One region of the Bradyrhizobium sp. USDA 4510 genome, then DNA from elsewhere that is predicted to be linked to it. Evidence: predicted binding sites of a transcription regulator. Region 1 holds the regulator's gene; each other region holds the start of a gene.
The links. Region 1 encodes HrcA, which represses chaperone genes, less so after heat shock. Its sites were predicted from a motif close to GTTAGCACTCNCNNNNNGNGAGTGCTAAC; they were not measured.
Positions count from the first base shown of each region.

Region 2: a site for HrcA is predicted at 5,047-5,075, ahead of groES (co-chaperone GroES). Genes of this name have one in related genera too.
Region 3: a site for HrcA is predicted at 5,055-5,083, ahead of groES (co-chaperone GroES). Genes of this name have one in related genera too.

Region 1 is NZ_JBSSBT010000001.1:8,107,748-8,118,074, forward strand. Features, by position in the region: gene hemW (radical SAM family heme chaperone HemW) at 1-784, opposite strand, end outside; gene rdgB (RdgB/HAM1 family non-canonical purine NTP pyrophosphatase) at 771-1,406, opposite strand; gene rph (ribonuclease PH) at 1,418-2,131, opposite strand; gene hrcA (heat-inducible transcriptional repressor HrcA) at 2,314-3,402, shown strand; gene grpE (nucleotide exchange factor GrpE) at 3,568-4,173, shown strand; gene ACVMDN_RS37715 (VOC family protein) at 4,222-4,647, opposite strand; gene ACVMDN_RS37720 (helix-turn-helix domain-containing protein) at 4,716-5,570, opposite strand; gene pncA (bifunctional nicotinamidase/pyrazinamidase) at 5,593-6,303, opposite strand; gene ACVMDN_RS37730 (hypothetical protein) at 6,388-7,323, opposite strand; gene dnaK (molecular chaperone DnaK) at 7,890-9,791, shown strand; gene dnaJ (molecular chaperone DnaJ) at 9,964-10,327, shown strand, end outside.
Region 2 is NZ_JBSSBT010000001.1:1,165,839-1,176,165, reverse strand. Features, by position in the region: gene ltrA (group II intron reverse transcriptase/maturase) at 422-1,804, opposite strand; gene groL (chaperonin GroEL) at 2,952-4,601, opposite strand; gene groES (co-chaperone GroES) at 4,690-5,004, opposite strand; gene ACVMDN_RS05275 (hypothetical protein) at 6,482-6,640, opposite strand; gene ACVMDN_RS05270 (LuxR family transcriptional regulator) at 6,986-7,792, shown strand; gene ltrA (group II intron reverse transcriptase/maturase) at 8,594-9,976, opposite strand.
Region 3 is NZ_JBSSBT010000001.1:4,686,941-4,697,267, reverse strand. Features, by position in the region: gene ACVMDN_RS21785 (adenylate/guanylate cyclase domain-containing protein) at 1-754, shown strand, start outside; gene ACVMDN_RS21780 (Crp/Fnr family transcriptional regulator) at 1,089-1,826, shown strand; gene ACVMDN_RS21775 (hypothetical protein) at 1,845-2,042, opposite strand; gene ACVMDN_RS21770 (hypothetical protein) at 2,082-2,297, opposite strand; gene groL (chaperonin GroEL) at 3,011-4,651, opposite strand; gene groES (co-chaperone GroES) at 4,697-5,011, opposite strand; gene ACVMDN_RS21755 (usg protein) at 5,407-5,697, shown strand; gene ACVMDN_RS21750 (cupin domain-containing protein) at 5,798-6,364, shown strand; gene ACVMDN_RS21745 (hypothetical protein) at 6,381-6,539, shown strand; gene ACVMDN_RS21740 (IS701 family transposase) at 6,536-7,885, shown strand; gene ACVMDN_RS21735 (HWE histidine kinase domain-containing protein) at 8,121-9,083, opposite strand; gene ACVMDN_RS21730 (response regulator) at 9,472-9,861, shown strand; gene ACVMDN_RS21725 (response regulator) at 9,867-10,277, shown strand; gene ACVMDN_RS21720 (hypothetical protein) at 10,327-10,327, opposite strand, start outside.

The DNA.
Region 1 (10,327 bases):
CGCGCCAGTAGACGAGGTTGTGCTTGCACTCCGCGCCGGCGCGGGCGTGATTGGAGATCTCATAGGCCGGCAACCCTTCGCGGGCGCAGACCTCCTGCGTCACGTCGTAGAGCGCGCGCGCGGTCGCTTCGTCCGGCGTCTGCAATTTGCCGGCGGCATGCAGCCCGAAGAACGGCGTGCCTTCCTCGATCGTGAGCTGGTACAGCGACAGATGCTCGGCCGCTTCCGAGATCGCCTGCTTCAGTTCATCGGCCCACATCCGCGGCGTCTGGTCGGGGCGGGCATAGATCAGATCGAACGAGTAACGGTCGAACGCAGAGCGCGCGATCGCGACCGCGTCGAGCGCCTCGCGCGCGGTGTGCAGGCGGCCTAGCGCTTTCAGCGAGGCGTCATCGAGCGCCTGCACGCCGAGCGAGACGCGGTTGACGCCGGCTGCGCGATAGCCGCGAAAGCGCGTCGCCTCGACGCTGGTCGGATTGGCCTCGAGCGTGACCTCGACATCGCGCGCCACCTGCCAGTGCTTGCCGATCGCATCGAGCACGGCACCGACGGTCTTCGGCTGCATCAGCGACGGCGTGCCGCCGCCGAGGAAGATCGAGGACACCTGCCGCCCCGGCACGCGCGCGGCCGTCGTCTCGATCTCGCGGGCGAACGCGCGCACGAAACGCTCCTCGTCGACCGGCGCATGCCGCACATGGCTGTTGAAATCACAATACGGGCATTTCGACAGGCAGAACGGCCAGTGCACGTAGACGCCGAAGGCTTCTCGGTCAGCGTGGCTCAAGGCAGATCTCCGCGAGCTTCACGAAGGCGCGGGCGCGATGCGACAGGCCGAGCCCGAGCGGCGGCAGGCCGTGCTTCTCGATGCTGGTCATCTCGCCGAAGGTCCGCGTGTAGCCGTCGGGCAGGAAGGCCGGATCGTAGCCAAAGCCGGCGGTGCCACGCGGCGGCCAGACCAGGGTTCCATCGACGCGGGCCTCGACCTGCTCGAGATGATCGTCGGGCCAGGCCACGCACAACGCCGACACGAAGTGCGCCTTGCGCCGGTCCGGTGCGGTGGCGCCGCGTTCCTGCAGCAGCCGCTCGATCCGCGTCATTGCCGCCATGAAGTCCTTGCCCTCGCCGGCCCAGCGCGCCGAGTAGATTCCGGGCGCTCCGTCGAGCGCATCGACCACGAGGCCGGAATCGTCGGCGAAGGCGGGCAGTCCGGTCGCCTTCGCTGCCGCGATCGCCTTGATCGCCGCGTTGGCGCGAAAATTGTCGCCGGTCTCCTCGGGCTCGGCGAGGTCGAGCTCGCCGGCCGACACCACCTCCACGCCGTGCGGCGCCAGCAGTTCCCGCATCTCGGCAAGCTTGCCGGGATTATGGGTGGCGATGACGAGCCTTCCGGTGATTCGGCGGTGCATGACCAATCTGACTACGCCACCGCGATCTTTTGCAAGTCGACCAGACGCGCGACACCTTTGCGCGCCAGCGCCATCAGCGCCAGGAATTCGCCTTCCGAGAACGGCGTCTTCTCGGCGGTGCCCTGCACCTCGATGATCCGGCCGTCGCCGGTCATGACGAAATTGGCGTCGGTGTCGGCTTCGGAATCCTCGGCATAGTCGAGATCGAGCACCGGCGTGCCCTGGTAGATGCCGCAGGAGATCGCCGCCACATTGTCGCGCAACACGTTGGTCTTCAGCATGTTGCGGGTCTTCATCCAGTTGATGCAGTCGGCCAGCGCCACCCAGGCACCGGTGATCGAGGCGGTGCGGGTGCCGCCGTCGGCCTGGATGACGTCGCAATCGACCGTGATCTGGCGTTCGCCGAGCGCCTCGAGATCGACGGCCGCGCGCAGCGAGCGGCCGATCAGCCGCTGAATCTCGACCGTCCGGCCGCCCTGCTTGCCGGCCGAGGCCTCGCGGCGGGTGCGTTCCAGGGTAGCACGCGGCAGCATGCCGTATTCGGCGGTGACCCAGCCGCGGCCCTGGCCCTTCAGCCACGGCGGCAATCGCTCTTCCAGCGTGGCGGTCACCAGCACATGGGTGTCGCCGAACTTCACCATGCAGGAACCCTCGGCATATTTGACGACGCCGCGTTCCAGCGACACGGGACGCAGTTCGTCGGGTGCACGGCGGCTTGGCCGCATGAAATCCTCCAGAAATCCGAGAAAATTGGCTGGCCGTGCTTGTAGGAGCGGGAAGGGGCAGCGGCAAGGGTTTTGGCGAGGGTTTTCGGCCCCGGTGGGGTCCGGTACGAGGGGGCCGAATGCATGCTTGTCATCGGCCTCCCGGATCGACAAATTATGCAGCAATTGTGAGGGACTGGAGTGTGACTCACCACGATCCGATTGGCCTGATCGCGCCGCATGCCGGGCTCGCCCAGCTCAACGAGCGTTCGCGCGACATTTTTCGTCAAATCGTCGAAAGCTATCTCGCAACCGGCGAGCCGGTCGGTTCGCGCAACATTTCGCGCCTGATCGCATTACCGCTGTCGCCGGCCTCGGTCCGCAATGTGATGTCGGATCTCGAGCAACTCGGCCTGATCTATGCGCCGCACACCTCCGCCGGCCGGTTGCCGACCGAACTCGGGCTGCGCTTCTTCGTCGACGCGCTGATGCAGGTCGGCGACCTCACCGAGGCCGAGCGTCAGTCGATCCAGACCCAGCTTGCGGCCGTCGGCCGCGCGCAATCCGTCGAGGCCGCGCTCGGCGAAGCCTTGACGCGGCTGTCGGGACTGACCCGCGCCGCGGCGGTGGTGCTGACGCAGAAGTCGAATGCACGGCTGAAGCATATCGAGTTCGTCCGGCTGGAGCCGGAAAAGGCGCTGGTCGTGTTGGTCGGCGAAGACGGCCAGGTCGAAAACCGCGTGCTGGCACTGCCGCCGGGTGTTCCATCCTCAGCCCTGACCGAGGCGACCAATTTCCTCAATGCGCGGATCCGCGGCCGGACGCTGGCCGAAGCGCGGCTCGAGCTCGAGACGGCACTGACGCAAAATCGCGCCGAGCTCGATCAGCTCACGCAAAAGGTGGTCACGGCGGGCATCGCGAGCTGGTCCGGCGGCGAGAATGAGGACCGCCAGCTGATCGTGCGCGGTCACGCCAATCTGCTCGAGGACCTGCACGCGCTCGACGATCTCGAGCGCATCAAGTCGCTGTTCGACGATCTCGAAACCAAGCGCGGGGTGATCGATCTGCTCGGCCGCGCCGAACGCGGCGAGGGCGTGCGGATCTTCATCGGCTCGGAGAACAAGCTGTTCTCGCTGTCGGGTTCCTCGACCATCATCGCGCCCTACGGCGACGCCCAGGGGCGGATCGTGGGCGTTCTCGGCGTGATCGGACCGACGCGGCTGAACTATGCGCGGGTGATCCCGACCGTCGATTATGCCGCGCGCATCGTCAGCAAGATGCTGGGCGGCTGACCGGAGGGCGATTTCGCTTTCATTTGACGGGTTTTCTTCACCCAAGCCGGAGATTCCTGTTCCCGAGACCGGTATGTTGCGCTTGATTTTCGCCGGCCAAAGCACGATATCCCGGCAAGCAATCCCCAAGATTTGAACCGACGCGACTTTTCGAGAAGGCAAGCCATGACCGATCCGAACCGGGCCAATGACAACACCGAGAATTCGGCGCCGACGGGTGAGCCCGTGGTCTCGAAACCCTACATCATGCCTGACGAGCCCGAGGCCGGATCGGCGGAGGCGCTGACCAAGGAGCTCGCCGAGGCGCGCGACCGGACGCTGCGCACCCTGGCCGAGATGGAGAATCTCCGCCAGCGCACCCGCCGCGAGGTCGCCGACGCTAAGACCTACGGCATCACCGGCTTTGCCCGCGACGTGCTCGATATCGCCGACAACCTGCAGCGCGCGCTCGATGCGGTGCCAGCCGAGACCAAGGAAGCCGCCGATCCCGGCCTGAAGGCGCTGATCGAAGGCGTCGAGCTGACCGAACGTTCGCTGCTCAACGCGCTGGAGAAGAACGGCGTCAAGAAGTTCGACCCGATCGGCGAGAAGTTCGATCCGAACTTCCAGCAGGCGATGTTCGAGGTGCCCGATCCGTCGGTGCCGTCGGGCACCGTGGTGCAGGTCGTGCAGGCCGGTTACATGATCGGCGAGCGCATCCTGCGTCCGGCGCTGGTCGGCGTCTCCAAGGGCGGCGCCAAGGCCGCCCCGACCGCCGACATCACCGCCTGATCCGTCCGATCCCGGACACCCGTCTGTGAGCTCGCGGATTGCGCGGGCTCACGGTCGCGGCTTCTCGTGTGCCTTCGGCCAATAGGTGCCGAAGCTCCAGAGATTTCCTTCCGGATCGCGGCAGGCGAAGTCGCGGCTGCCATAATCCGTGTTTCGCAGTTCCATCTCGATCTTCGCTCCGGCAGCCTTGACCTTCGCGTACAGCGCGTCGGGATCGTCGACGGCGATATAGATCGAGTCGGTGCGGCGGTTGTCGAGGTCGCCGACCAGCCTGCCATATGCGTCGTCGCGGCTCTGGCCCAGCATCAGCATCGAGGAACCATAGGCGAGCTCGGCGTGATGGATCACGCCGCCATCGCGGTAGACGACGTGTTCGGTGAACCCAAGCACCGTCGTGAGCCAATTGGTCATCGCCTCGGCATCCTTGCAGCGCAGGGTCGGGTAGATGCGGGGCGGTTCGATGTCGTGCGTCATGGTCGCTCATCTCCTTGGCTGACGGCGCCATCCTGCACGGGGCAACGCGGCGTTAGCTTGAAGGTTTGTTACCAGTCCGCCAGCCCATCGCCGGCGTGAACCAGCCGGCGGTCGGTCAGCGCCCGGCGGCGCGCCCAGGCGGTTGGCGGTTCGCCTGCGAATTCGACGAACTCGCGGGCGAGATGGGCCTGGTCGGCATAGCCGCTTTCCGCCGCGATCCCCGCCCAGCCAAGCGCTGCGCCGCTTTGCGCCAGCCGGCTCGCCCGGTGAAACCGCATCATGCGCGCCAGCGATTTGGGGGCGAGGCCGAGTTCGGACCGAAACCGGCCAGCCAGATGCTTGCGGCTCCAGCCGATCTCGTCGGCCAATGCCGTGATGCTGATAGCGCCGGCCGAACGCGCCAGTTTTCGATAGGCGAACGCGACTTCGGGAGACGGCATGTGGCCGGCGCGGCGCAGCACGAACGCCTCGATCAGGTCGAAGCGGCGCTGCCAGCAGGTCACGGCGCCGAGCTGTTCGCGCAGACGACGGCCATCATGGCCGAGCACATCGTCGATATCGACCATGCGCCCGACCAGGTCGGTCACGGCGCCGCCGAAGAAGCCGTAGGCGCCGAGCGGGGTGAAATCGACCTGCACGCAGGCGGCGCGCCCGTCGGACTCGATGTAGACAGGCCCGGCATGCAGGCCGGCGGCGAAGCTGAGCTGACGATCGGCCGCACCGGGCTCGCGCGACAGCGCGATCAGGAACGGCGAGCCGAAACTGATGATCAGCGGGACGATCAGCGGCGCGGTCTGCCGCTGCGCGAACCGGCCCGTTGCGGTCTCGCGATAACCGGTGATCCGGACGATCAGGCCAGCCATGCGCGGCGACGGCAGGCGCTGCGCGAGATCGAATGCATGAGGTGACGCAGGCTCGGCCATGCGAATCTCGCGAGGCTGCGTCTTACGCGATATCCGAGGACTGGATGCGCTTGACGCCGGCCTTGGCCATGTCGTCCCAGGCCTTGGCGAGCGATCCCTGGGTGTCGATGCCGCGACAGGCGTCTTCCACCACATAGGTCTCGAAGCCGGCCTTGCGCGCATCGAGCGCGGTCCATGCCACGCAGAAATCGGTGGCGAGCCCGGCCACGAAAACCCGCTCGACGTTGCGCGCCTTGAGATAGGCGGCGAGCCCGGTGGTGGTCTTGCCGTCGGCCTCGGTGAAGGCGGAGTAGCTGTCGACGTCCTTGTGAAAACCCTTGCGGATGATCAGCTCGGCCTGCGGGATCGCGAGTTCCTTCGACAGCGATGCGCCGTCGGTGCCCTGCACGCAGTGGTCGGGCCACAGCACCTGCTTGCCATAGGCAAGGTCGACGGTCTCGAACGGCTTCTTGCCGGAATGGGTCGAGGCAAAGGAGATGTGTCCGGGCGTGTGCCAGTCCTGCGTCATCACCACATTGGCAAAGCTCTTGGCGATCCGGTTGATCACCGGCACCACCTGCTCGCCGTCCTTCACGGCAAGGCTGCCGCCGGGCAGGAAGCAGTTCTGGACGTCGATCACGAGCAGCGCGGAGCCGTCGTCGGGCTTGATCGCAGCCGCCCAGAGATGTTTTGGAACCAGCGCGGCAAGCGCCAGCGTACCGAGGCCTGCAACAACCTGTCGTCGATCCGGCATCGCGCCCCTCCTCGCTTTGATAATTGCACGAGGAGGCTAGTTCCGTTCGTGGAGCTGCGAAAGTCCGATTTTTCGGCGGGCCTGTCAGCCGCGCGGCTGGATGCCGTCGCGCACCGCGCGGAAGCGCGGGAAGGCCTTCTCCCAATCGGTGCGCGGGGAGCTGCCGATGATGCGCATCGATGTTTGCGCGCCGAACCGCAGCCACTGCACGATGGTCACCGGGGTATTGTCCTTGCCGCTGACGGCGTCGATGCGCGTCTCGAAGCCGGGCTGGCCGTCGATCCGGATCGGTTCGGACATGGTGATCCGCCCGTCGCGCACGCCGGGGATCGTGGTGGCGATCTGCTGGGCGAAGCGGCCGCGATCATCCGGTGTGGCCGGGGCCGAGCCGATGATGCCAAGCAGCATAAAGGGCTTGGTCTCAAGGCCCTTGTCGTCGCCGTCGGCCATCAGCAGCGCCGCGCCCGGCGCCAGCATGCGGACATTCTTGAAGCTGCTCAGCTCGGTGACCTTGAACGGCATCATGCTTAGCTGCTCGTCGACCGGCACCTCGTTGCGGATCTGGGCGGTGGCGAACATCTGCCGCACGGCGTCGTCGGTGTAGATCTTGCTCGCGTTCTCCGGCACCTGGACCGCGACATAGCCGGAGAAGGTCGGTCCCGGCAGGATCATGGAGTAGCGCCGCACATTGGTGGTGCCGTCACGCGCGCTCTCCACGGTGTAATAGGCGAGGCCCGCCGGCGTCTCGAGGCTCTCCGGCTTGATGTTTCCGCTACCGGCCGGGTTGGCCTTGAAGGCGCTCACGACCTCGTTGTAGGCGTCCGCGGGCAGATCGGCGATCAAGACCTTCACGCCCTGGTCCTCGGTCTCGAAGCCGATGAACGACTTGGCGCGGTTGAGGCCCACCAGCGGCTTCATCCCGACATGCGCGCCCGGCGGAAACACCACGTCGGCGGCAAAGCCACGACAGGTGGCAGCAAGCAGCAAGGCAACCGCAACGAGAAGTCGAAAAGGCGTCATGGGGGATCTACCGGTTTTGCTTGGTGGCCGCGCAACGGGGCCGGTGCAGGGCTGGATGGCCTCTTTCAGTCGGACCGCTTTTAGCGGTTTTGATGACCCTGCAACAGGCCGCCAAAGCCGCGCTCCGGGCCTGCAGGCCCGATTCCAGGGGCTTTTCGTCCCGATTGGCCGGCACTTTCCAGTTTCCCCACGTTTCCGACGATCGGCCACCAGCGGCCAAACAGCGCGCCCTCGGCCTGCGCCCGCTTCCGCATACGACGTTTGTGAGTGTTCACTCAACAGCGCGGACGTCGTGCAGCGGATGTTCGCGGTCGCCAGCGGGCCGCATCATTGCCGATTTGTTAACTTGGATCGGGCTTGAACCGGCGCTGCGGCCGGGCTGACACAATCTTTCAAACGTCAGTCTTTTCAGGCCTCAACGTTGCGTCCAGTCCTTGCGGGCAGGACCCTCTCTCCTATATCAGGCTCACCGTCGCAATATCGCGAGTATGTGAACGTCTGGGGGTTCGGTACGGAGCGCCGTCAGGGCCCAACCAACCTGCCGTAGCAAAGAGGATATCAAAACCATGGGTAAGGTCATTGGGATCGACCTCGGCACCACGAATTCGTGCGTCGCCGTAATGGATGGCAAGAACGCCAAGGTGATCGAGAATGCCGAGGGCATGCGAACGACGCCGTCGATCGTTGCTTTCACTGACGATGGCGAGCGCCTCGTCGGCCAGCCGGCGAAGCGCCAGGCGGTGACCAATCCCGAGCGTACGTTCTTTGCGGTGAAGCGCCTCATTGGCCGCCGCTATGACGACCCGATGGTCGAGAAGGACAAGAAGCTCGTTCCCTACAAGATCGTCAAGGCATCGAACGGCGACGCCTGGGTCGAAGCCGATGGCAAGACCTATTCGCCCTCGCAGGTCTCGGCCTTCATTCTGCAGAAGATGAAGGAGACCGCTGAGGCGCATCTCGGCCAGAAGGTCGAGCAGGCCGTCATCACGGTTCCCGCCTATTTCAACGACGCGCAGCGTCAGGCCACCAAGGACGCCGGCAAGATCGCCGGCCTCGAAGTGCTGCGCATCATCAACGAGCCGACGGCTGCCGCGCTCGCCTACGGTCTCGACAAGTCGAAGTCCGGCACGATCGCCGTGTACGACCTCGGCGGCGGCACCTTCGACGTCTCGATCCTCGAGATCGGCGACGGCGTGTTCGAGGTGAAGTCGACCAACGGCGACACCTTCCTCGGCGGTGAAGATTTCGACATGCGCCTGGTTGGCTATCTCGCCGACGAATTCCAGAAGGAACAGGGCATCAACCTGCGCAACGACAAGCTTGCCCTGCAGCGCCTGAAGGAGGCTGCGGAGAAGGCCAAGATCGAGCTGTCGTCGACCACGCAGACCGAAATCAACCTGCCGTTCATCACGGCTGACCAGACCGGTCCGAAGCATCTGACGATGAAGCTGACCCGCGCCAAGTTCGAGGCGCTGGTGGCCGATCTCGTCGAGAAGACCATCGAGCCGTGCCGCAAGGCGCTGAAGGATGCCGGCCTGACCGCCGGCGAGATCGGCGAAGTGGTGCTGGTCGGCGGCATGACCCGCATGCCGAAGATCCAGGAAGTCGTGAAGCAGTTCTTCGGCAAGGAGCCGCATAAGGGCGTCAATCCCGACGAGGTCGTCGCGATCGGCGCTGCGATCCAGGCCGGCGTGCTGCAGGGCGATGTCAAGGACGTGCTGCTGCTCGACGTGACCCCGCTGTCGCTGGGCATCGAGACGCTGGGCGGTGTGTTCACCCGCATCATCGACCGCAACACCACGATCCCGACCAAGAAGAGCCAGGTGTTCTCGACCGCCGAAGACAATCAGGGCGCTGTCACCATCCGGGTCTTCCAGGGCGAGCGTGAAATGGCTGCCGACAACAAGATGCTCGGCCAGTTCGACCTGATGGGTATTCCGCCGGCTCCGCGCGGCATGCCGCAGATCGAGGTGACCTTCGACATCGACGCCAACGGTATCGTCAACGTCTCGGCCAAGGACAAGGCGACCGGCAAGGAACAGCAGATCCGGATCCAGGCATCCGGCGGTCTGTCCGAAGCCGACATCGACAAGATGGTCAAGGACGCCGAGGTCAACGCGGCCGAGGACAAGAAGCGCCGCGAGGCTGTCGACGCCAAGAACCATGCCGACGGGCTGGTTCACTCGACCGAGAAGGCTCTGGCCGAACACGGTTCGAAGATCGCCGACACCGAGCGCCGCGCGATCGAAGACGCCGTCAGCGACCTCAAGGAAGCGCTGAAGGGCGACGACGCCGAGGCGATCAAGGCCAAGACCAACACGCTGGCGCAGGCTTCGATGAAGCTCGGCGAGGCCATGTACAAGCAGCAGGCCGAGGCCGATGCGGCCAAGGACGCTGCTAAGGATGACGTTGTCGACGCGGAGTTCACCGAGGTGGACGACGACAAGAACAACAAGAAGTCTGCTTAAGCGCGGATTTGCGATCATGACCCTCACACCAATGAGCACGCGCCGCGTCTCGGAGGAGTGGGGGTCATTTTTCTTTAAGGCGATCGCTGCATCTTCCAGACAGGCGCAATCCTTGACGCAATCGTCGGCGCAATCTTTGGCGATCGCGATGAACTTCGGACGGAATTGAAGGATGTCCACCAAGCGCTGCTATTACGAGACCCTCGAGGTTGAGCGGAACGCGGACGAGACCAAGCTGAAATCGGCTTTCCGCAAGCTCGCGATGAAATGGCATCCGGACAAGAATCCGGGCGACGCCACCAGCGAAGTCCGGTTCAAGGAAATCAACGAAGCCTATGAGGTGCTGAAGGACGGCGACAAGCGCGCCGCCTATGACCGCTTCGGCCATGCCGCTTTCGAGCAGGGCATGGGCGGTGGCGGCCCCGGCTTCGGCGCCGGCTTCGCCTCATCCTTCTCCGACATTTTCGAGGACCTGTTCGGCATGGCCGGGCAGCGCCGCAGCGGCGGCCGCGAGCGCGGCGCCGATCTGCGCTACA
Region 2 (10,327 bases), 6.9 Mb from region 1:
TGGACGCCGTTGTGAGAGCCATTACACCCGCGCGGATACTGTGGGCCGCATCGCAGCGATGGCGAACGTGAAAACACTTGTTCTCAATCATTTCGTGCCTGCGGGTGATAACAACGCGGCACCCGACGTATGGAGGGAAGCGGTTCGGACGACAATGGAGGCAACATCGTTGTCGGAAGAGACCTGCGTCAGCTTACGCTGTAAGTGAGAGGCTGGAGGCATCTACACTGGCCCTTTTTCAACTCCGCATGAAGTTCGGGCTCGGGCTACGCATGCCAGCATAACAAGGGACATGAACACGGCGAATCGGGATAGGGGGAGTCTCGCGACTCTCCCACCGGGTCACCGGCGGTCGCCCGCCCCCGGTTCCCACAGAACGTGGCGTGCGGATTTCCCGCACCGACGCTCTTCGACAGTTGGTTCACAGCACTGCAAGCGCTTGCAGCTCCCGATAAGGGAGGCGCAGCTTAGGCTTCAGCAACGGTGTCCGTTCTTTGATTTGGTTGAAGGCGTCCCAAGTGAGGCGTCGGCCTGCCCAGCTGCGGCTGCGCAGCATTCCGCGCCAGTAACGCTCCACGGCCCGATAGACTTTTACGAGGCTCCGGAGATTTCCGGCGACGCCGTAATAGCCATAGTGGCCGCGCAGGACGAGGTTGATTTCATCGGCCTGGTCACTGATCTTGTAATGCCGTATTTGCCGCATCAGCTCCTGCAGAGACATAAGGCTGCGCTTTAGCCGAGATTTCTCGGTGCGCATCCCAACCTTGAAGTTGCCTTTTTGGTTTCGCGTGCAATAGAGCGTCAGCCCCAGAAAGTAGATTGTTTCCGGGCGGTTTCTACCGCGTTTGCCCGCATGTCTTTGCGCGAACCGACCAAACTCGACCAACTTGGTCTTGGTCGGCTCTAGAGTGAGGCCGAACTTCCCCAACCGAAGACGCAAGGCCTCCTGTACGCGGGTGGCGTCCGATCGATATTGGAAGCAGATCACAAAGTCGTCGATATAGCGCACCAGTCGGGCTTCGCCCCGCAACCGACCCTTCACCACGCGTTCGAACCAGAGGTCGAGAACGTAATGAAGGTAGAGGTTGCTCAAAAGCACACTGATCGATCCGCCTTGTGGCGTTCCTTGTTCGCTCGGGTGCACCGCTCCGTCTTCCAGGATGCCCGCTTTCAACCAGCGCCGGATCAAGCTGATCAGGCGCGGATCACCGACTCGATGTTCGACAAACCGGAGGACCCGATCATGATCGAGACTCCCGAAGAAGTTCTTCAAATCCGCCTCCAACACCCAGCTGATCATGCCGCCGGCGATCACCTCATTGAGGGTCGCCAAGGCATGATGGGCGCTGAGCTTCGGCCTGCCGCCGAACGAGCAGGGTAAGAAGTCCTGCTCGTAAATAGCGGCCAGCACCTCAGCCGTGCTGCGCTGGAGCGCCCGGTCGGCGACAGTTGGAACCCCGAGGGGGCGCTTCTCCGTCTTACCGGGCTTGGGGATATAGACCCGCCGAATGTTCGGCGCCCGATATCCCTGGCGATGGATGGATTGGAGCATTGGCCCTATCCAGTCCTCGAAGCTCTCCTTCGCCGCCTCCACCGTCTGTCCGTCCACCCCGGCGGCGGAGCGCTTCGGAATCTGTAATAGATTCTTTTGCACTCGGTCGCGCGTGATGTGATGGGCCAACGAGGTGAAGCGAAGATTTGTCTCGCGCCGAGCTTTCACTGCTATTTGTTCAAGTTTCGTTTCCATGGTCAGCTGATCTTCTCTTTGCATAGAAGGCCGTAACTCCCGTTGAATGGAGCCCATGTCGCCCAAGAACAATTCAACTACCGCTGACCGCTTCCCCATGTGGCCGGCTCTCCCGTCCTCGGAGTACTATCGGTCAGTCTGACTTCCACCCGGTCGTCAGACCCTTCTCACCTCAGCGGCTTGGCAGGTCTTACAAGCTTGCGCTTGAACCGGATGGATCTCCCTTGTTCACGCTGCTTCCTTTGATTGCATGCTGGCGGTACGAACCCCGGGAGCACCTCTGACCGCTCGCGTTGTCGCGGCCTGCGGTTCCGCCTTCCCCTTTGAGAGACAGGGTCGGCTACTCCGATCACGTTCGATTTCGGGGCTATTTTCCCGTTCACTTCATTCCGGCCTACAACCTCCCTGTCTACGCTTCGCAACGGCCGTTACCGGACGCCACGCAAGACTCGGTTCGCGGCTGCTCGCTAGGCTTTGCCGCGGCCGTCATCTCAGACGGCAGACTTCAACGCGCTTGCAAGGCGCAACTCCCACACCACCGTACATACGGGTCCGTATACGGCGGTTCACCGGATTAAGCGCGAACGGTTTGTTTTGCGTCCGCGCCAGAGGCTCAGATAGTGGTCTCCGTCGTGTCGGCTTCGGCCCCTTTGAGCGGCGCCGTCCGGGCTTCACCCTTTCCCGCCGCTCCAAAGGCCAGTGACCTGGATTTCAGCCGCATGGCCGGCTCGAGGCTTCCACATCCAAACGTCTTTCCAGCGTTCGGGCCTTCAGCGAAACTCGTTCCGCCTACTATGCCGTCTGCTGACTTCTCCGTCGCGATCACGGACCTTGCGGCCCGCTCAGTCCGGTCGCCCGGACACGCCGAAGATCTCCCGAGGTAAGTTCGACCGCCTTCCCTGCACGCCCGCCGGATTTACCACCCCAACCCTTGATGACTGTGGACTTTGCGATCATTGGCTCGCTCGTCCGGTTGGGTAGGCCTCGTTATCCGGTTTTTGTCCATCGGGCCGCAGGTTTGCTCCACGCTTCCTTCAGACCCCACCTCGCGATGACGCCCTTGCGCTTCGCTAACCCTTCGCCGCCATCAGGCTGGGTAAAGGACTTCCACCTCCAAGCTGTCGAACATGCTCGGCACACCAAGAAAAAACCCCGGCATTGGTGCCGGGGCTCTGTAATTCTCGTATTGTTCGATGCGGCTGGATCAGAAGTCCATGCCTCCCATGCCGCCCATGCCGCCGCCCGGGGGCATGGCCGGGCCGGCTGCGGCTTTCTTCGGCAGCTCGGCGACCATGGCCTCGGTAGTGATCAGCAGCGCCGCCACGGAGGAGGCGTTCTGGATGGCGGTGCGCACGACCTTGGTCGGGTCGATGATGCCCTTGGACACCAGGTTGCCGTACTCGCCGGTCTGCGAGTCGAAGCCGTAGGCGTACTGTTCCTTCTCGAGGATCTTGCCGACGATCACCGAACCGTCTTCACCGGCGTTGATCGCGATCTGGCGAGCGGGAGCCGACAGCGCCTTGCGCACGATTTCGACGCCGGTCTTCTGGTCGTCGTTCTTGGTGCGCAGGCCCTTGAGCTGCTCGGCGGCACGGAGCAGAGCGACGCCGCCGCCTGGGACGATGCCTTCTTCGACAGCCGCACGGGTCGCGTGCATCGCGTCATCAACGCGATCCTTGCGCTCCTTCACCTCGACTTCGGTCGCGCCGCCGACTCGGATCACCGCGACGCCGCCCGCGAGCTTGGCGAGACGCTCCTGGAGCTTCTCACGGTCGTAGTCCGAGGTGGTCTCCTCGATCTGCGCCTTGATCTGGCTCACGCGCGCCTCGATGTCGGCCTTCTTGCCGGCGCCGTTGACGATCGTGGTGTTCTCCTTGTCGATCATCACCTTCTTGGCGCGACCGAGCATGTTGAGCGTGACGTTCTCGAGCTTGATGCCGAGGTCTTCCGAGATGGCCTGGCCGCCGGTCAGGATCGCGATGTCCTGCAGCATGGCCTTGCGGCGATCGCCGAAGCCCGGAGCCTTGACGGCCGCGACCTTCAGGCCGCCACGCAGGCGGTTGACGACGAGGGTGGCGAGGGCTTCGCCTTCGACGTCCTCGGCGACGATCACCAGCGGCTTGCCGGTCTGCACCACGGCCTCCAGCAGCGGCAGCAGCTCGTTCAGCGAGGAGAGCTTCTTCTCGTTGATGAGGATGTAGGCGTCGTCCATCTCAACGCGCATCTTGTCGGCGTTGGTGACGAAGTAGGGCGAGATGTAGCCGCGGTCGAACTGCATGCCCTCGACGACGTCGAGTTCGGTCTCGAGCGACTTGGCTTCCTCGACCGTGATCACGCCCTCATTGCCGACCTTCTTCATGGCGTCGGCGAGGAACTTGCCGATTTCGGCATCGCCGTTGGCCGAAATGGTACCGACCTGGGCGATCTCCTCGTTCGAGGTGACCTTCTTCGAGTTCTTCTGGAGGTCCGCAACGACGGCTTCGACCGCGAGGTCGATACCGCGCTTCAGGTCCATCGGGTTCATGCCGGCGGCGACCGACTTGGCGCCCTCGCGGACGATCGCAGCCGCCAGCACGGTGGCGGTGGTGGTGCCGTCGCCGGCCGCGTCAGCGGACTTGGAGGCGACTTCGCGCACCATCTGGGCGCCCATGTTCTCGAACTTGTCGTCGAGCTCGATCTCCTTGGCGACGGTGACGCCGTCCTTGGTGATGCGGGGGGCGCCGAACGACTTCTCGAGCACGACGTTGCGGCCCTTCGGACCGAGGGTGACCTTCACGGCGTTGGCGAGGATGTCGACGCCGCGCAGCATGCGGTCGCGGGCGTCGACGCCGAATTTGACTTCTTTGGCTGACATATTGGTTTCCCTGAGTGTTTAGATCGGTCTCCCCCTTGGCGAGGCGCCCGGCAGGCGCTCCTCAGGGGTGAGCGGTGCGAGCGGTTGGTTAGGCGGCCTTCTTCTTGGAAGCGGGGACGTCGAGCACGCCCATGATGTCGCTTTCCTTCATGATCAGCAGGTCTTCGCCGTCGATCTTGACCTCGGTGCCCGACCACTTGCCGAACAGGACGCGGTCGCCGACCTTGACGTCGATCGGGGTCAGTTTGCCGCTCTCGTCGCGGCCGCCGGGGCCGACGGCGATGACTTCGCCTTGCGAGGGCTTTTCCTTGGCACTGTCCGGAATGATGATGCCGCCAGCAGTCTTCTCTTCAGCGTCGATGCGCTTGACCACGACGCGGTCGTGAAGCGGACGGAATTTCATGCAGTCCTCCTAAGCGTTTGCACGAGCTAGAGATTTTCAGATGTTAGCAATCGATGCCCATGAGTGCTAGTTTCGGGCCGAGCTGAGATAGGATAGGATTTTTGCGGGAGCAAGGGACTCTGGCAGAAAAAATAGGCAGCTCACGTCGAATGCGACCCAGTACATGGCGCGCGTCGGCTTCGAATATTCGACGGATGTCGGCAGCCGGCTCCCGCGAGACGGAGCTCCAGCCTTCGCGCATCGATCTGCCGCCGCCCACCCCTTCTCCAGTCGTGCTCGCGGTGAAGGATGCGGCGCCTTACCTTCCGGAGCCTCGCGACGTGATCAGATTCCTGCTTGGCCACCGAGTGACGCAAACTCACATTTCCCGCGGCTGCCCTCGCATCCCTGTCCTGTCCGCATTATTACGATTAACTCTCTGTTTGCATTGGGGATCGGGCGATTTTAAGCTTTACTCGCGTATGGAGCCCCCTTGTCGCCTAAGAACAGCTCTGACGAGGTCGCACAGGCCTTTCGTCTCTTAACAGCCTTTCGTGCGCTCTGAACTTCTGCCGACGCGTCGACGCGTCATCGAGATAGTCGAGTCTATGTCAGCGGACATCGAACCCCGGACCATTGCTCACCCATCGGTCGACCAGAGCAAGTCCTGAGAAAGGCGCGGCGGGCAATTCCTAGAGAGCTGCCATTGTGTCGCACTCGACGAACGAAAACTCTTAGTCTTGCCAAGACCCGGCGGCGGCATGGACCGCTGAAGTGATTTGCCAGATTGTAGCTGCATCGAGTTTGGCCCCGCAGGAGCCATGCTTTCAAAGGTTCAACCTGGCAGGCTTACGGCCGCCCGAGGGGCGCGAGCGAGCAAAACCTGCATGGCCGATCTCAGCCGGACGCGCCCTCCGGCTCGTCGGCACTACTATGCGGAGAGGAACCATTCGTGGCGAGGATACGTGCAGATTACAAGCGAATGTGCTGAGCCGCCTCAACGACAGTCCTACGATTCAACGACCTACTGTCGATCAGAAGGTCACACAAATCTTGCCAAAATGGGTCCCTTCGCGGAGAAACGGCTCGGTAGGCCCGAGCAACTCTCGTGCGCGCAGAGTAGAATCGGCCATTTCACCGGAAGAAGCGGAAAGACGGTCTACCACGATCGGCTCTTCAATTGGCAGTATTCGCACTTGACCGGGCTGTGAGAGGGGAACGCTTCCTTTTTCCGACCGGTTGGAAGAGAGGGCGAGGGCCGCAAGCTACCCTCTTCGTGGTTTGGGCCAACTTGTGCCTGGGCTTACGCAAATGGTGCGTCGCGTTTTCCTCGGATGTCACCATTACCGCAATGCGTTCGCGATTCTCCGGGCCCGACTTGCCCGGAAGCCATTGTTTCCAGCTCGCTTTTTTCTAGCTCTGCAGTTGGCACGACAGTTGCTGTGTTAGATTCACGATCTCTCCCCTTCGGAGATGCGCATGCAAAGTATCCTCTGGATCAAGCAGCTCTCGCTACTGTGCGTATCTCCAGTTGCACCTTCAGCGCGGGGATCATCTGCGTCATGGGTTCTTCATGTGCGCTGGACGTCTCCAACGCACCTGCGCAGGCGTCCGCCATCATGAAACGGTCACCGTGCTGCTCGACGGCCGCATCCATGAGACCATCCAAGAAAGCAGCATCAGCGAATCGCTCACGGTCCCACTCGCAAGGGGAGTAAGAAGAATGACGCTGCTGTTGGGTTCGGCGGCAAGTAGAGGATTGATGTCAGCACCGTATGGGCCGAGCGGCGCACCGCCTGGTTCACCAGCGCTCTCTCTCAACTGAATCCCGAACCGCACGTTCAGCATCTCCACGAAGGACAGGAACAGAAGCTCCGCTCTTTGACGGCACGATTGTGCCGGCACAGCTTGGAGAAGGATAACAAACTCCGGGATCAGCGTGACGCAAAGCGACGTGGGCGTCCCTAAGCTCTCATGAAGACAAAAGGTAAGAGTGCAGGCCATGGAACGGAATTTAACTCGCCGTGAAACAAGCGTCACTCCACACATTGATAGTCCTGAATGGGCCTGCAAGGCTACGATCGTGGATCTTTTTAGTTTCACCGAATGCGCAAGCCAGACGCATTCGCTCAAAGCGCTGTTCGATCTCCTGGTAAACTTTGCCACGAAGGAGGGATTCAGTGAAGTTGCCTACGGGACGCTTAATTTCGACGCGCCGCTCCAGCTTAGCGAGTGTCCACCGCCCACAGTGGCTGTGAAGTGGCCACCCGAGTGGTGCGACCGATATTTCAAACGCAAATACCATATGATCGATCCGGTGGTCCGGCGAACACCGACGCTTTCGCGACCGTTCCTTTGGGATCGTCTCGCTGATCACTATCAACTTCAGCCCGACGAGAAACGCGTACTCGACGAGGCGAGGGACGCAGGCCTGAAGCATGGGATGAGCGTGCCACTATTTGGTCCATTGGGGCAAGTATCGGTTGCGTCCTTCGCATCACCCTTCGATGACGCTGATCCTCAGGATCGCATCGGCCATCTAAACACACTAGCCTGGCACTTTCACATCGCCTATCGCGAGATTGCTCGCCCCTCTAGCAGCGGCGGTGACAAACGGGTTGCACTTTCACAACGCGAGATCACCTGTCTGCGCTGGGTGAAAGAGGGCAAATCGTCATGGGCAATCGGGAAAATCCTAGAAATCAGCGAGAATACCGTCAATTTTCATATCAAAAACGCTATGCGAAAACTGGGGGCGAGCAGACGGACCCAAGCGGCCTTTACGGCTGATCAACTCAATCTTCTCTGAATTCGTCTAATGGAGTGACTCACCGACCGGCTAAGATGCTCCGCCATAATAAATAACTGCCTTGGCCCCGCACGTAAGGACAGCCCCTTCGACCGGATTTCCTCTGCATGATGAGAAATTGATAACAATTTCTTGCGCAAACGCGAGCTCCGCTTGTGTTTACTTCATCATCGCTTCGACCTCTGTTTGAAAAGCTTGGCGCGCGAGGCACCTCGCGAATAGAACATGTGGCCTCACGGAAAACACGACAAGTTTAAGCGCAGTGCCGAGGGGCGGCTGAAAACCCTGAAGGGTCTAACACTCTGCAATGCGGGACTCTTCTCAGAACGGTTCAGACTCAAGCCGCTCCGGGAAACGCCGGGACTAAACACCTAGCTCGCTGCTCCGGACGAAAGAATACCGACGCGCGTCGGAGCTGCGACAGCGCCATCCAGCTACGAACGCCAAGTGACTTGCGAGATCACCTCCGTTCCCAACAGGCGCGGGCAGAATCGCACGATGCTCATAACTGAAACCTCTTGCCCTGGAGCGAAGCCGACCCAATTCCCACGTGGTCCTGATGCTCCCGCGCTCAAGATGGACCGCCGTCGCACGTCGCCTTACCAAACCGGCATCGCAGGCGAGTTGATCCTGTCACGCATGGTAATCTGCCGCCGAGGCCGGACGCGCCTCCGATTCGATCTCATTGGATGCGTCCCCGAAACCCCATTGTCACCGGGTCACCGGAGGCGGTCGCCCGCCCCCGGTTCCCACAGAACGTGGCGTGCGGATTTCCCGCACCGACGCTCTTCGACAGTTGGTTCACAGCACTGCAAGCGCTTGCAGCTCCCGATAAGGGAGGCGCAGCTTAGGCTTCAGCAACGGTGTCCGTTCTTTGATTTGGTTGAAGGCGTCCCAAGTGAGGCGTCGGCCTGCCCAGCTGCGGCTGCGCAGCATTCCGCGCCAGTAACGCTCCACGGCCCGATAGACTTTTACGAGGCTCCGGAGATTTCCGGCGACGCCGTAATAGCCATAGTGGCCGCGCAGGACGAGGTTGATTTCATCGGCCTGGTCACTGATCTTGTAATGCCGTATTTGCCGCATCAGCTCCTGCAGAGACATAAGGCTGCGCTTTAGCCGAGATTTCTCGGTGCGCATCCCAACCTTGAAGTTGCCTTTTTGGTTTCGCGTGCAATAGAGCGTCAGCCCCAGAAAGTAGATTGTTTCCGGGCGGTTTCTGCCGCGTTTGCCCGCATGTCTTTGCGCGAACCGACCAAACTCGACCAACTTGGTCTTGGTCGGCTCTAGAGTGAGGCCGAACTTCCCCAACCGAAGACGCAAGGCCTCCTGTACGCGGGTGGCGTCCGATCGATATTGGAAGCAGATCACAAAGTCGTCGATATAGCGCACCAGTCGGGCTTCGCCCCGCAACCGACCCTTCACCACGCGTTCGAACCAGAGGTCGAGAACGTAATGAAGGTAGAGGTTGCTCAAAAGCACACTGATCGATCCGCCTTGTGGCGTTCCTTGTTCGCTCGGGTGCACCGCTCCGTCTTCCAGGATGCCCGCTTTCAACCAGCGCCGGATCAAGCTGATCAGGCGCGGATCACCGACTCGATGTTCGACAAACCGGAGGACCCGATCATGATCGAGACTCCCGAAGAAGTTCTTCAAATCCGCCTCCAACACCCAGCTGATCATGCCGCCGGCGATCACCTCATTGAGGGTCGCCAAGGCATGATGGGCGCTGAGCTTCGGCCTGCCGCCGAACGAGCAGGGTAAGAAGTCCTGCTCGTAAATAGCGGCCAGCACCTCAGCCGTGCTGCGCTGGAGCGCCCGGTCGGCGACAGTTGGAACCCCGAGGGGGCGCTTCTCCGTCTTACCGGGCTTGGGGATATAGACCCGCCGAATGTTCGGCGCCCGATATCCCTGGCGATGGATGGATTGGAGCATTGGCCCTATCCAGTCCTCGAAGCTCTCCTTCGCCGCCTCCACCGTCTGTCCGTCCACCCCGGCGGCGGAGCGCTTCGGAATCTGTAATAGATTCTTTTGCACTCGGTCGCGCGTGATGTGATGGGCCAACGAGGTGAAGCGAAGATTTGTCTCGCGCCGAGCTTTCACTGCTATTTGTTCAAGTTTCGTTTCCATGGTCAGCTGATCTTCTCTTTGCATAGAAGGCCGTAACTCCCGTTGAATGGAGCCCATGTCGCCCAAGAACAATTCAACTACCGCTGACCGCTTCCCCATGTGGCCGGCTCTCCCGTCCTCGGAGTACTATCGGTCAGTCTGACTTCCACCCGGTCGTCAGACCCTTCTCACCTCAGCGGCTTGGCAGGTCTTACAAGCTTGCGCTTGAACCGGATGGATCTCCCTTGTTCACGCTGCTTCCTTTGATTGCATGCTGGCGGTACGAACCCCGGGAGCACCTCTGACCGCTCGCGTTGTCGCGGCCTGCGGTTCCGCCTTCCCCTTTGAGAGACAGGGTCGGCTACTCCGATCACGTTCGATTTCGGGGCTATTTTCCCGTTCACTTCATTCCGGCCTACAACCTCCCTG
Region 3 (10,327 bases), 3.4 Mb from region 1:
TTGGCCGCGTGGCGAGATCGATCGGGCCCGGCAGCTCGCGGGCGCCGCGATGGACGTCGCCGGGAAGCAGCGGGCGCTCGCGCGCGCCAATGCGCTGGTTCACAAGGCCGTCTTCGACGGGCTGTGCGGCAACAGATTGCGCCAGACCGACACGATCCTGGCCCTCGGCCTGGCGCGCGATCACACGATGCCGTTGTATGTCGCCGCCGGAACCTATCTCAATGGTCTGGAGAAGTGGCGTGCCGGCGACCGCGCCGCAGGTCTCGCGGAGATGCAGCGTGGCTGGTCGTTGCTTCACGAGAACGACTGCTATCTCTGTGAACCGTTCTGGGGATTGCAGATTGCCGTGGCGAATGCGGAGGCCGGGCATGTCGATGCCGGGCTCGACATCATCAATGAGTTGATCGAGGCGACGGAGCAGTCCGGGCAGCACTGGCTGGATGCCGAACTCTACCGCGTGCAGGCTGGGCTGCTGTCGCGTCGTCACAGCCCCGACATGTCCGGCGCGGAGGATGCCTTCCACCGCGCCCTCGAGATTGCTCGAAGGCAGCAGACCAGGACGTTCGAGCTGCGCAGCGCGCTGGGACTTGCACGTGTTTACAGCCGCAGCGGCCGGGCAGAGGAGATATCGCAATTGCTGGCGCCGGTGCTCGCCGGTTTCGATCCGGCGCTCGACCTTGCCGAGATCAAGGACGCGCAGGAATTGCTCGCGCAGGCGCGTCGGTGGCCGGACCGCCACTCGCGCGCGTCTTGACGGGTGCCGCAGCGGCGGCGCGGTCACACCGCGTCCGCCCACGCCCGCGCAGATAGTGAAAGAGCAGGTTCGGATGTCGCGCGCGGCGCGAGCGATGCGAAACTGGAACTGTTGGGTTCCCGAAGTTCTACGGTGCGACGATGCGCATTTTGCTATTGCGTCCGGCGGCGCATTTGCATCTAACTTTAAGGACGCCGCCGCGGAGAATTCCGCCTTGCGGTCAAGCGTTTGGAATATGTTTTTGATCCCGTGTTCGAGTGAGTATGCTGTGCGACCCTTGACGTTCCCGCAGGTGAGCATTTCCGGTGGAACTTGTAATCGCCTTCTCGCGACATTGTCGCCGGCGGATCTGGACCTCCTGAGACCCGAACTTGAGACCGTTGCGCTCGAACAGGATGCAGTCCTGGCGCGCGCCGGTGACGAGATCGACTACGTCTTCTTTCCTCACAGCGGCGCGATCCTGTTGATGATCGACATGGCGGATGGGCAGACGGTCGCAACCGGCGTGGTCGGATGCGAAGGGGCCGTGGGCAGTCTTTCGGTTCTCGGAGCCTCGCCGTCAGGCATTACCGCCGTCGTTCGTGCGGCTGGTACCGCCTCGCGGGTTCCGGCGGCGCGCTTTCACGCCGCTTTCGGGCGCAGTCCGGGGATTCGGCAGGCAATCCAGAAGCACGTCAGATCGATGCTGATCCAGTTTCAGCTCGGCTCCGCTTGCAATGCGCTCCACCCGGTCGAGGCGCGGATGGCGCGCTGGCTGCTTCAGCTTCGCGACCGCGTCGACAGCGACGTCCTCCCGCTGACCCAGCAAGCGCTGTCGCAAATCCTCGGCGTGCGACGAACGACGGTGACCTTGCTGATGGGCAATCTGCGCAAGCGCGGTGCGATCAGGTCAGATCAACGAGGCCAGATCGAGATCGACCGGGCGCGGCTATTGGCGGCGGCGTGCGAATGCCATCGCGTCATGCGTATCGAGGCCGAGGAGATCTTCTCGGGCGACAGGGTTCGAACGCGAGGAATGGCGCCGGCTAACGATCCAGGTATCCCGGAAATCGAGGCTGACGACGCCGTGTGAGCGCGTTCCCTGCTGCGATCAGCTTCCCGGCCGCCGATCAAGCTCCCGTGTCGGGGAGGATACCCTTTCGAGCTCCGCAATCTCACGCAGCACCTTTGCGGTCTCGCGCAACTCATTGCGCTTCGGACCGGGCTTCAGCCGTCGTGCTTCATCGAGAAAGTCCTTGGCCTGTAGCAGCCAGGCAGACGTTTCGGTCGAGATCTGTACCTGCGCCATGGTGTCCCTCCATCGCGGTCGTCAAAAGTGGTGGCCATTTCAGGCCGGTGAACCGCCGCCGCGGCGCCGCCGCACGCGGATGCTCGGCTCATCGACCCAGGCGTCCCGCGCAAACCAGGCGTGATCCGCGCGGCAAAATGGACAGGGCGTGCGCGAGAAGAACACGGTACTGCGTCGAAAGCTCTCGCGATCGGTCTTGATTCCGGTGGAAATCGCGTGCCCGGTTTGCGGACATCTGACCATCACCATGCCCATGAGCGCCTCCCTCCCATATTGCCTTTTGCTTTTTGCCTGTTGCCTTGCAGAATAGTCCGGCCGGTTGGATTGGCCTGATCGGTGCGCGGGGTAGTTGGGGGGGCATCGCGCACCTGCGGCGGTTGACGGAGCATCGGGCAGTGGGGGCTGCATGCTCTCGTCACTGGGCTTCTTCCAACCGGCCAGGTCCCTCCTTGAACGAATCCTCGATGTGACTTCAACGCCGCTTCTTCAGGCGGCTCGGCTGAAAACCTTGTCGCTTTCGCTCACTGCACTGCCTCCCTCGCAAGTGAAAGCATTCTCCGCAACGCTTGCCCGCGTCACGGGAGCTGACGCTCCGTGCTCAATTCAGATTGTTGGAGTGAACTTCGATCTTGTCCCGAAGCTACTGTGGGGGACGAAGATGACGCTGTCGGTTCGGTTTGCGACTCTCGCACGAAATTTTTTTTGAGATTGTCAACTCAGACCAACGTATGTTTACGGAGAGTGTTGTGCATAACCTGCATGCCGTGAGCAGTGTGAGGCGCCTGCATCAGCGCGAGGTTGTGGAAGTATTCGCATTGGCCGCGCTGCGGTAAGTCGCCCGGCGAGCCTGCCCCAAACAAAAGCCCCGGCATCGCTGCCGGGGTTTTGCGTTTCGTTGTCGTTGAGCGAGATCCCGGCTCTGCGGTGCACCGCTTCGCGCTGCACCGCGTCCGGGACGACTTCGTCGCTTAGAAGTCCATGCCGCCCATGCCGCCGCCCGGAGGCATCGCGGGGCCGCCGGCGTTCTTCTTCGGCAGCTCGGCAACCATCGCTTCCGTGGTGATCAGGAGCGCGGCAACCGAGGCAGCGTTCTGGATCGCGGTGCGTACGACCTTGGTCGGGTCGATGATGCCCTTCTTGACGAGGTCGGCATAGTCGCCGGTCTGGGAGTCGAAGCCGTAGTTGTAGGTCTTGTTCTCCAGGATCTTGCCGACGATGACCGAACCGTCTTCACCGGCGTTGATCGCGATCTGGCGAGCGGGAGCCGACAGCGCCTTGCGCACGATCTCGACGCCGGTCTTCTGGTCGTCGTTCTTGGTGCGCAGGCCCTTGAGCTGCTCGGAGGCACGGAGCAGGGCGACGCCGCCGCCCGGGACGATGCCTTCCTCGACAGCCGCGCGGGTCGCATGCATCGCGTCATCAACGCGATCCTTGCGCTCCTTCACCTCGACCTCAGTCGCGCCGCCGACGCGGATCACCGCGACGCCGCCCGCGAGCTTGGCGAGACGCTCCTGCAGCTTCTCACGGTCGTAGTCCGAGGTGGTCTCCTCGATCTGCGCCTTGATCTGGGCAACGCGGGCGTCGATGTCGGCCTTCTTGCCGGCGCCGTTGACGATCGTGGTGTTCTCCTTGTCGATCATCACCTTCTTGGCGCGACCGAGCATCTGCAGCGTGACGTTCTCGAGCTTGATGCCGAGGTCTTCCGAGATGGCCTGGCCGCCGGTCAGGATCGCGATGTCCTGCAGCATGGCCTTGCGGCGATCGCCGAAGCCCGGAGCCTTGACGGCCGCGACCTTCAGGCCGCCACGCAGGCGGTTGACGACGAGAGTGGCGAGAGCTTCGCCTTCGACGTCCTCGGCGACGATGACCAGCGGCTTGCCGGTCTGCACCACGGCCTCGAGCAGCGGCAGCAGCTCGTTCAGCGAGGAGAGCTTCTTCTCGTTGATCAGGATGTAGGCGTCGTCCATCTCAACGCGCATCTTGTCGGCGTTGGTGACGAAGTAGGGCGAGATGTAGCCGCGGTCGAACTGCATGCCCTCGACGACGTCGAGCTCGGTCTCGAGCGACTTGGCTTCCTCGACCGTGATCACGCCCTCGTTGCCGACCTTCTTCATGGCGTCGGCGAGGAACTTGCCGATCTCGGCATCGCCGTTGGCCGAAATGGTGCCGACCTGGGCGATCTCCTCGTTCGAGGTGACCTTCTTCGAGTTCTTCTGGAGGTCCGCAACGACGGCTTCGACCGCGAGGTCGATACCGCGCTTCAGATCCATCGGGTTCATGCCGGCGGCGACCGACTTGGCGCCTTCCTTCACGATCGCCTGGGCGAGCACGGTCGCCGTGGTGGTGCCGTCGCCGGCCGCGTCAGCGGACTTGGAGGCGACTTCGCGCACCATCTGGGCGCCCATGTTCTCGAACTTGTCGTCGAGCTCGATCTCCTTGGCGACGGTGACGCCGTCCTTGGTGATGCGGGGAGCGCCGAACGACTTCTCGAGCACCACGTTGCGGCCCTTCGGACCGAGGGTGACCTTCACCGCGTTGGCGAGAACGTCGACGCCGCGCAGCATCTTGTCGCGCGCCTCGACGGAGAATTTGACTTCTTTAGCTGCCATCTGAGTTTTTCCTTGAGAGATTTAACCTGGGAGGGAGGGAGGCGCTTAGGCCGCCTTCTTCTTGGAAGCGGGGACGTCGAGCACGCCCATGATGTCGCTTTCCTTCATGATCAGCAGGTCTTCGCCGTCGATCTTGACCTCGGTGCCCGACCACTTGCCGAACAGGACGCGGTCGCCGACCTTGACGTCGATCGGGATCAGCTTGCCAGCTTCATCGCGGCCGCCCGGGCCAACGGCGATGACTTCGCCCTGGGAGGGCTTTTCCTTGGCACTGTCCGGAATGATGATGCCGCCAGCAGTCTTCTCTTCGGCGTCGATACGCTTGACCACGACGCGGTCGTGAAGCGGACGGAATTTCATGCAGTCCTCCTAAACATTTGTAGATGCTGTAGATTTTTGGAGAGTTAGCAGTCCAGTCCAGCGAGTGCCAGACTGGTTGGGCAGGAGATAGGCCAAGCCTTGGCGGCGGGCAAGTGCCTCTAGCAGAAAAATTGGCACTCGTGAGTGCCGCCTGCCAAGAGGATGCCGAGATCATTTCGGCATCCTTAATGCCGCCCAAGAGGGGTTGCCGGGGCTATTAGCAGATGCGGTAAGCTGCTGCCAACGCAAGAAATTTCAACAACCTATTAAACATTTAGGCTTGAGATGGGTTAGTCGCGTGCGTCACATTTCTCTCATGTGAGCGCATCCATTGCCGGTGGTCCGGCGGGGGAGGTCGGCCACCACGTGAATGCGCTCCGTCACAGGAGGTTGGCATGGTCTCGCGAGTTGGTGGGGTTGTTTCCGACGATTTCCGGAAGCAGTTGCTGGGGTACGGGCTGACGACGGCGCAAATCCTCTATCGGATGCCGGATCACCCCTCGTTGCTGCAGACCTATGTCTGGCAGAACTACGACCTGTTTCCGAAATTTCCGGCGCTGCAGGATTTCCTCGCGTTCTGGCAGGCGAAGCTCGAAGGCCCGCTGTTTTCGGTGACGGTGGCGCATTCCAAGCTGGTTAAGCCGGCCGAGCTGCGTGCCGTCGACGGCGTGTTCCGGCTGCATTGATCAGCAAACGTAGCAGGGCGCGGCTCTGCGCCTTTGCTCGCCTCGCGGCGCGCGACTTGTGTTAGCCTCTCTCCGTCACAAAAAGACGGGAGGCGAAACAATGGCCAAGAAGACGGCATCAAGATCGGCAGCCAAGACCGCGGTGAAGAAGAAATGGTCGGGGCTCGGCGCAGGCGCCAAGAAGACGTCCGCGAAATCGTCCGCGCGCAAGACCATCAAGTCGAAAGGCCGCGTCTCGGCGGCCAAGAAGAGCGCGCCGAAAGCTGCGACCAAGGCGCGGCCGAAGCAGCGCGTGGCGATCAGCCATCACCGCGAAGAGGACTTCAAGGCCGACGGGCTGCGCGCCTACGCCAAGTACCGCGACCTCGGCATATCAGCCGCGTCGCATGGTCTCGCCCAGGCGCACGTCATCCGGCTGCAGGGACCGTGCAATCCCGATGAAGTGTCGAAGCTGCACTTCCACGATGTCGACTTCCAGATGGTCTATGTGCTCAAGGGCTGGGTGAAGACCTACATGGAAGGCGAGGGCGAGACGCTGATGCAGCAAGGCAGTGCCTGGACCCAGCCGCCGCGCATCCGGCACATGATCCTGGACTATTCCGACGACGTCGAACTGCTGGAAGTGATCCTGCCGGCCGAGTTCAAGACGGTGGAGCTGAAGGCGTAGTGCTCACGCACTCGTCGTGGCCGGGCTTGACCCGGCCATCCAGCTTGCTTCGCAAGATTCTCCTTGGTCGATGGATGCCCGGGTCAAGCCCGGGCATGACGATTTTCTAGCACTACTTTGGCAGATTGTTGATTTTGCCGCGTTTTATAGGATTCCCGAATCAATTTTTCAATGATTCATGGGTGGTCGGCTCTTGGAGGGCTGACCATGCCCGGATGGGAAGACGAACTCGAACGCTGGCTGATGCCGTTCTTGGACCGGCTGGGTCATAAGACCCGGCAGCGGATGTGTCCTCTGTATGTTGCGGGATTGATCGGTCCGGGCGATCGCAAGAGCGTTCAGCCGATGGCGGAACGCCTTGCCGCGAGCAACTACGACCAGTTGCACCATTTCATTGCGGACGGTGTCTGGGACGCGACGCCGCTGGAGACAGAGCTGCTCAACCAGGCGGACCGACTTGTCGGCGGCAGGGATGCGGTGCTGGTTATTGATGACACCTCACTTCCCAAGAAGGGTGAGCGCTCGGTCGGTGTTGCGGCTCAATACGCGTCGGCTCTCGGTAAAACGGCAAATTGCCAAACGCTGGTGTCTTTGACGCTTGCTCGCGGCGAAGTGCCCGTGATGGTCGCGTTACGTCTCTTTCTGCCTGACAGTTGGACAAGCGACATATCTCGTTTGAAGCGCGCTCGCGTGCCAGTCGAACATCGAACGGCACGGTCCAAGCCCGAGATTGCTCTAGCCGAGATTGACCGCGCGATGGCAGCCAACGTGCGCTTTGGATGTGTGCTGGCGGATGCAGGATACGGCCTCAGCGCACCGTTTCGACAAGGGCTAACAGAGCGCGGGCTGACCTGGGCTGTCGGCATCCCTCGGCACCAGAAAGTGTATCCGGTCGATGTGAAGCTCATTTGGCCGATTACCAAGGTCCGCGGAAAACCACGAAAGCACCACGTGCCCGATATCTTATCGATTGCCGCAGAACAAATGCTCGCCAGCGCCAAATGGAAAACCGTGAGTTGGCGTAGCGGGACGAAAGGTCGGCTGAAAGCCCAATTTGCTGCTCTCCGTGTCCGGACCGCCGACGGCCCTCCGCAGCGGATATGGGATAAAGGTCAGCAGCATCTCCCAGGCGACGAAGCCTGGCTCATTGGCGAGCAACGTGCGTCCGGGGAGAAGAAATACTATCTGGCCAATCTTCCGGCGGCGACGGATCTGCGCACGCTGGCCGCCACCATCAAGGCACGGTGGATTTGTGAGCAGGCGCATCAGCAGTTGAAGGAGGAACTTGGACTTGATCACTTCGAAGGGCGATCATGGCAAGGTCTTCATCGCCACGCCTTGATGACAATGATTGCCTACGCCTTCCTGCAACATCGTCGCCTCGCATACGCGGGGCGGAAAAAAAAGAATCAACGGGCCTCCGCCTCAGCCAACCATGCCAGCCGTACGTCACGCCATCGTCGATCTCATCCTTCGGCCGCCGTCTCAGCAGTGCCCATATTGCCGAAAGCAAATCCGTGAAAAACAGCGGCGAAAACACAATCTGCCAAAGTAGTGCTAGGCTGTGTACCCATAAAACCGTCGGCGTGACTCTACGTCCGCTTTGCCCCGATAGCGACCAAGTTCGTGCGGCAACGCAAGATGTCGCGATGGGCCAACTGCCGACGTTCCAAAGTGAATGAGACCACCAACAGTTATTCTGTCGGCGCTATTGGAGGAGCGGCGTCAAGTAGCCCGAAACAGACTATCCCCGCAATCAGACTGCAAGACGATCCAAAGGAATCGAAACCCTTAACCTGAGCCCGCTCGGTAACCAATCATATTCCACCTTGCCGCCCAGTTGAGCGGCAATGCTGCGCTCCGCAAGCACACTCCCAAAACCCTGTGCCGAAGGTGCAGCAACAATCACTGGGCCGCCTGTCTCCTCCCATTCAAGATGCAAGTCCCCGCCTTGCGTGTCCCATGCGATGTTTATTGAACCGGTTGGTTCCGACAACGCCCCATACTTGGCCGCATTCGTAGTGGTTTCATGCAGCGCGAGTGCGAGGCTTGTAACGGCCATAGCACCCACGGGGACAGTTGGTCCTCTTACCATGATGCGTTCGCTGGACGCGTCATCTTCATACGGCCGCAATACCGTTCGCACCACGTCTCCCACCGTCGTTCGCTCGCTATGCGCCTCCGTACCCATGATTCCGGGACGGATTAGGTCCTTGGCCTGCATTAGAGCGTCGAGACGGCCTCGTAACGATTGAGCCATCTCTTGCGGAGTTCTGGCTGACCGAGCGCTCAGACTTATGATGCCGTGGAAAACGGCAAACATGTTCTTTACGCGATGGTTTGCTTCCCGAGCGAGCAACCGTTGGCGTTCTTGCGCAATTACACGTTCGGTCGTCTCACTAACGATGCAGAGTACACCGCCAGTTTCGCCAGCCTCGTTCTGAACTGGAGAATACGAGATGTCGAAATAAACTGTCTCTGGGTAGCCGTGCCGCTCAATGTAGAAGGGGCGGTCCTTCGCGAAGACTGTTTCGCCGGTGTCGAGGACGCGCCTGAGAAGCGGTCCTAAATCGTCCCACAGCTCGGCCCAATTATCGCGTGCTGGTCGCCCAAGTGCCTTTGGATGCTTCTGACCTATCGTAGGAGCATAGGCGTCGTTGTAGAGAGCGACAAATTCGGCTCCCCAAAACAGCACGATTTGTGCTTTGGCCGGCAGCATAAGGCTCACCGCGCTCCTGAGGTGCGTTGGCCACCCAACGATTGGTCCCAAGCTGGTGCTGGACCAGTCGAAAGACCGGATGAGTGCGGCAGCTTCGCCCTCAGCCCGCGGAAAATCGCCTTTTACTTCTCGAACAGTGCCCATGGCGATCAACAGCAAACATTGGAATCGGGAACAATGGCCCACGAAACCCTGATGTCAACAGAGCAACGACGAGATGGGCATAACGAGCTGTCGCAACGGGCCATAAGCGGTCATCAACCGCCGCTGTAGGTCGGCGGTCGGCCGAGAATGTTCCCGCCACGACGCCAAATTAGCAAAAGAACTCAATGGCTTGGAACGTTGTGCCCCTCTGTAGGTTGGCTGACCAGCATCCGAGGAGCCAACGATGGTCCCCCAAGCGCAGCAAAAGAGCGAACGGATCAGGGTTTTGTTCGTGGAGGACGAATGGTTCATCCGATTTGACGTAGCTGAGCAGCTTCGAGGCGCGGGGTTTGAGGTTATTGAGGCGAGGACCGCCGATGACGCGATGGACTACATCTCATCAGGCGAGCGGATTGACGCGCTGATAACCGATATCCGGATGCCCGGAACCCTTGATGGTCTGGAGTTGGCTGGGAAGGTCCGCGTCATGCAACCGATGCTCCTTATCCTCGTTGCCTCTGGAAGCACAGAATTGGAGAGCGCAGCGAGCCGCGTAGGTAGGTTCATCAGCAAGCCCTACGATCCCAAGCAGATCGCGATGCTGATCGCGGAGATGCTCGGCCCGGCGCTGTAGTAAGCATGCAAGCAACAACTGTATTGATCGTCGAGCAGGACGTGCTCGTGCGCCATCCGCTGGCGGAGTACCTTCGTGAGTGCGGCTATCGCGTGATGGAAGCAACTCAACACGATGAGGCACGTGAATGCCTCGAAGGCGGGAAACACTGTATCGAAGTCGCCCTGATCGACGTAGGCGGCCCCACCGGCTCTGGGTTTGCTCTTTCTGCGTGGATACGGAGCAACTACCCAACTGTGAAGACAATGCTGGGCGCGACGGTCGGCAAGGTCCTCGCGCTCGCGGGTGACCTTTGCGAGGAAGGCCCGCAGGCAGCGAAGAAGCTGAATTATCGCCCCGTGTTGGATCACATTCGCCAACTGCTCGCGACCCGGAAGCCGCCGAAAATCACCAGCCGCGATACCCGCGCAGGATAGGTGGCTACAAACAGTGCGCTCATCGCGCTGCCTTCGGAATTCCCCATGAT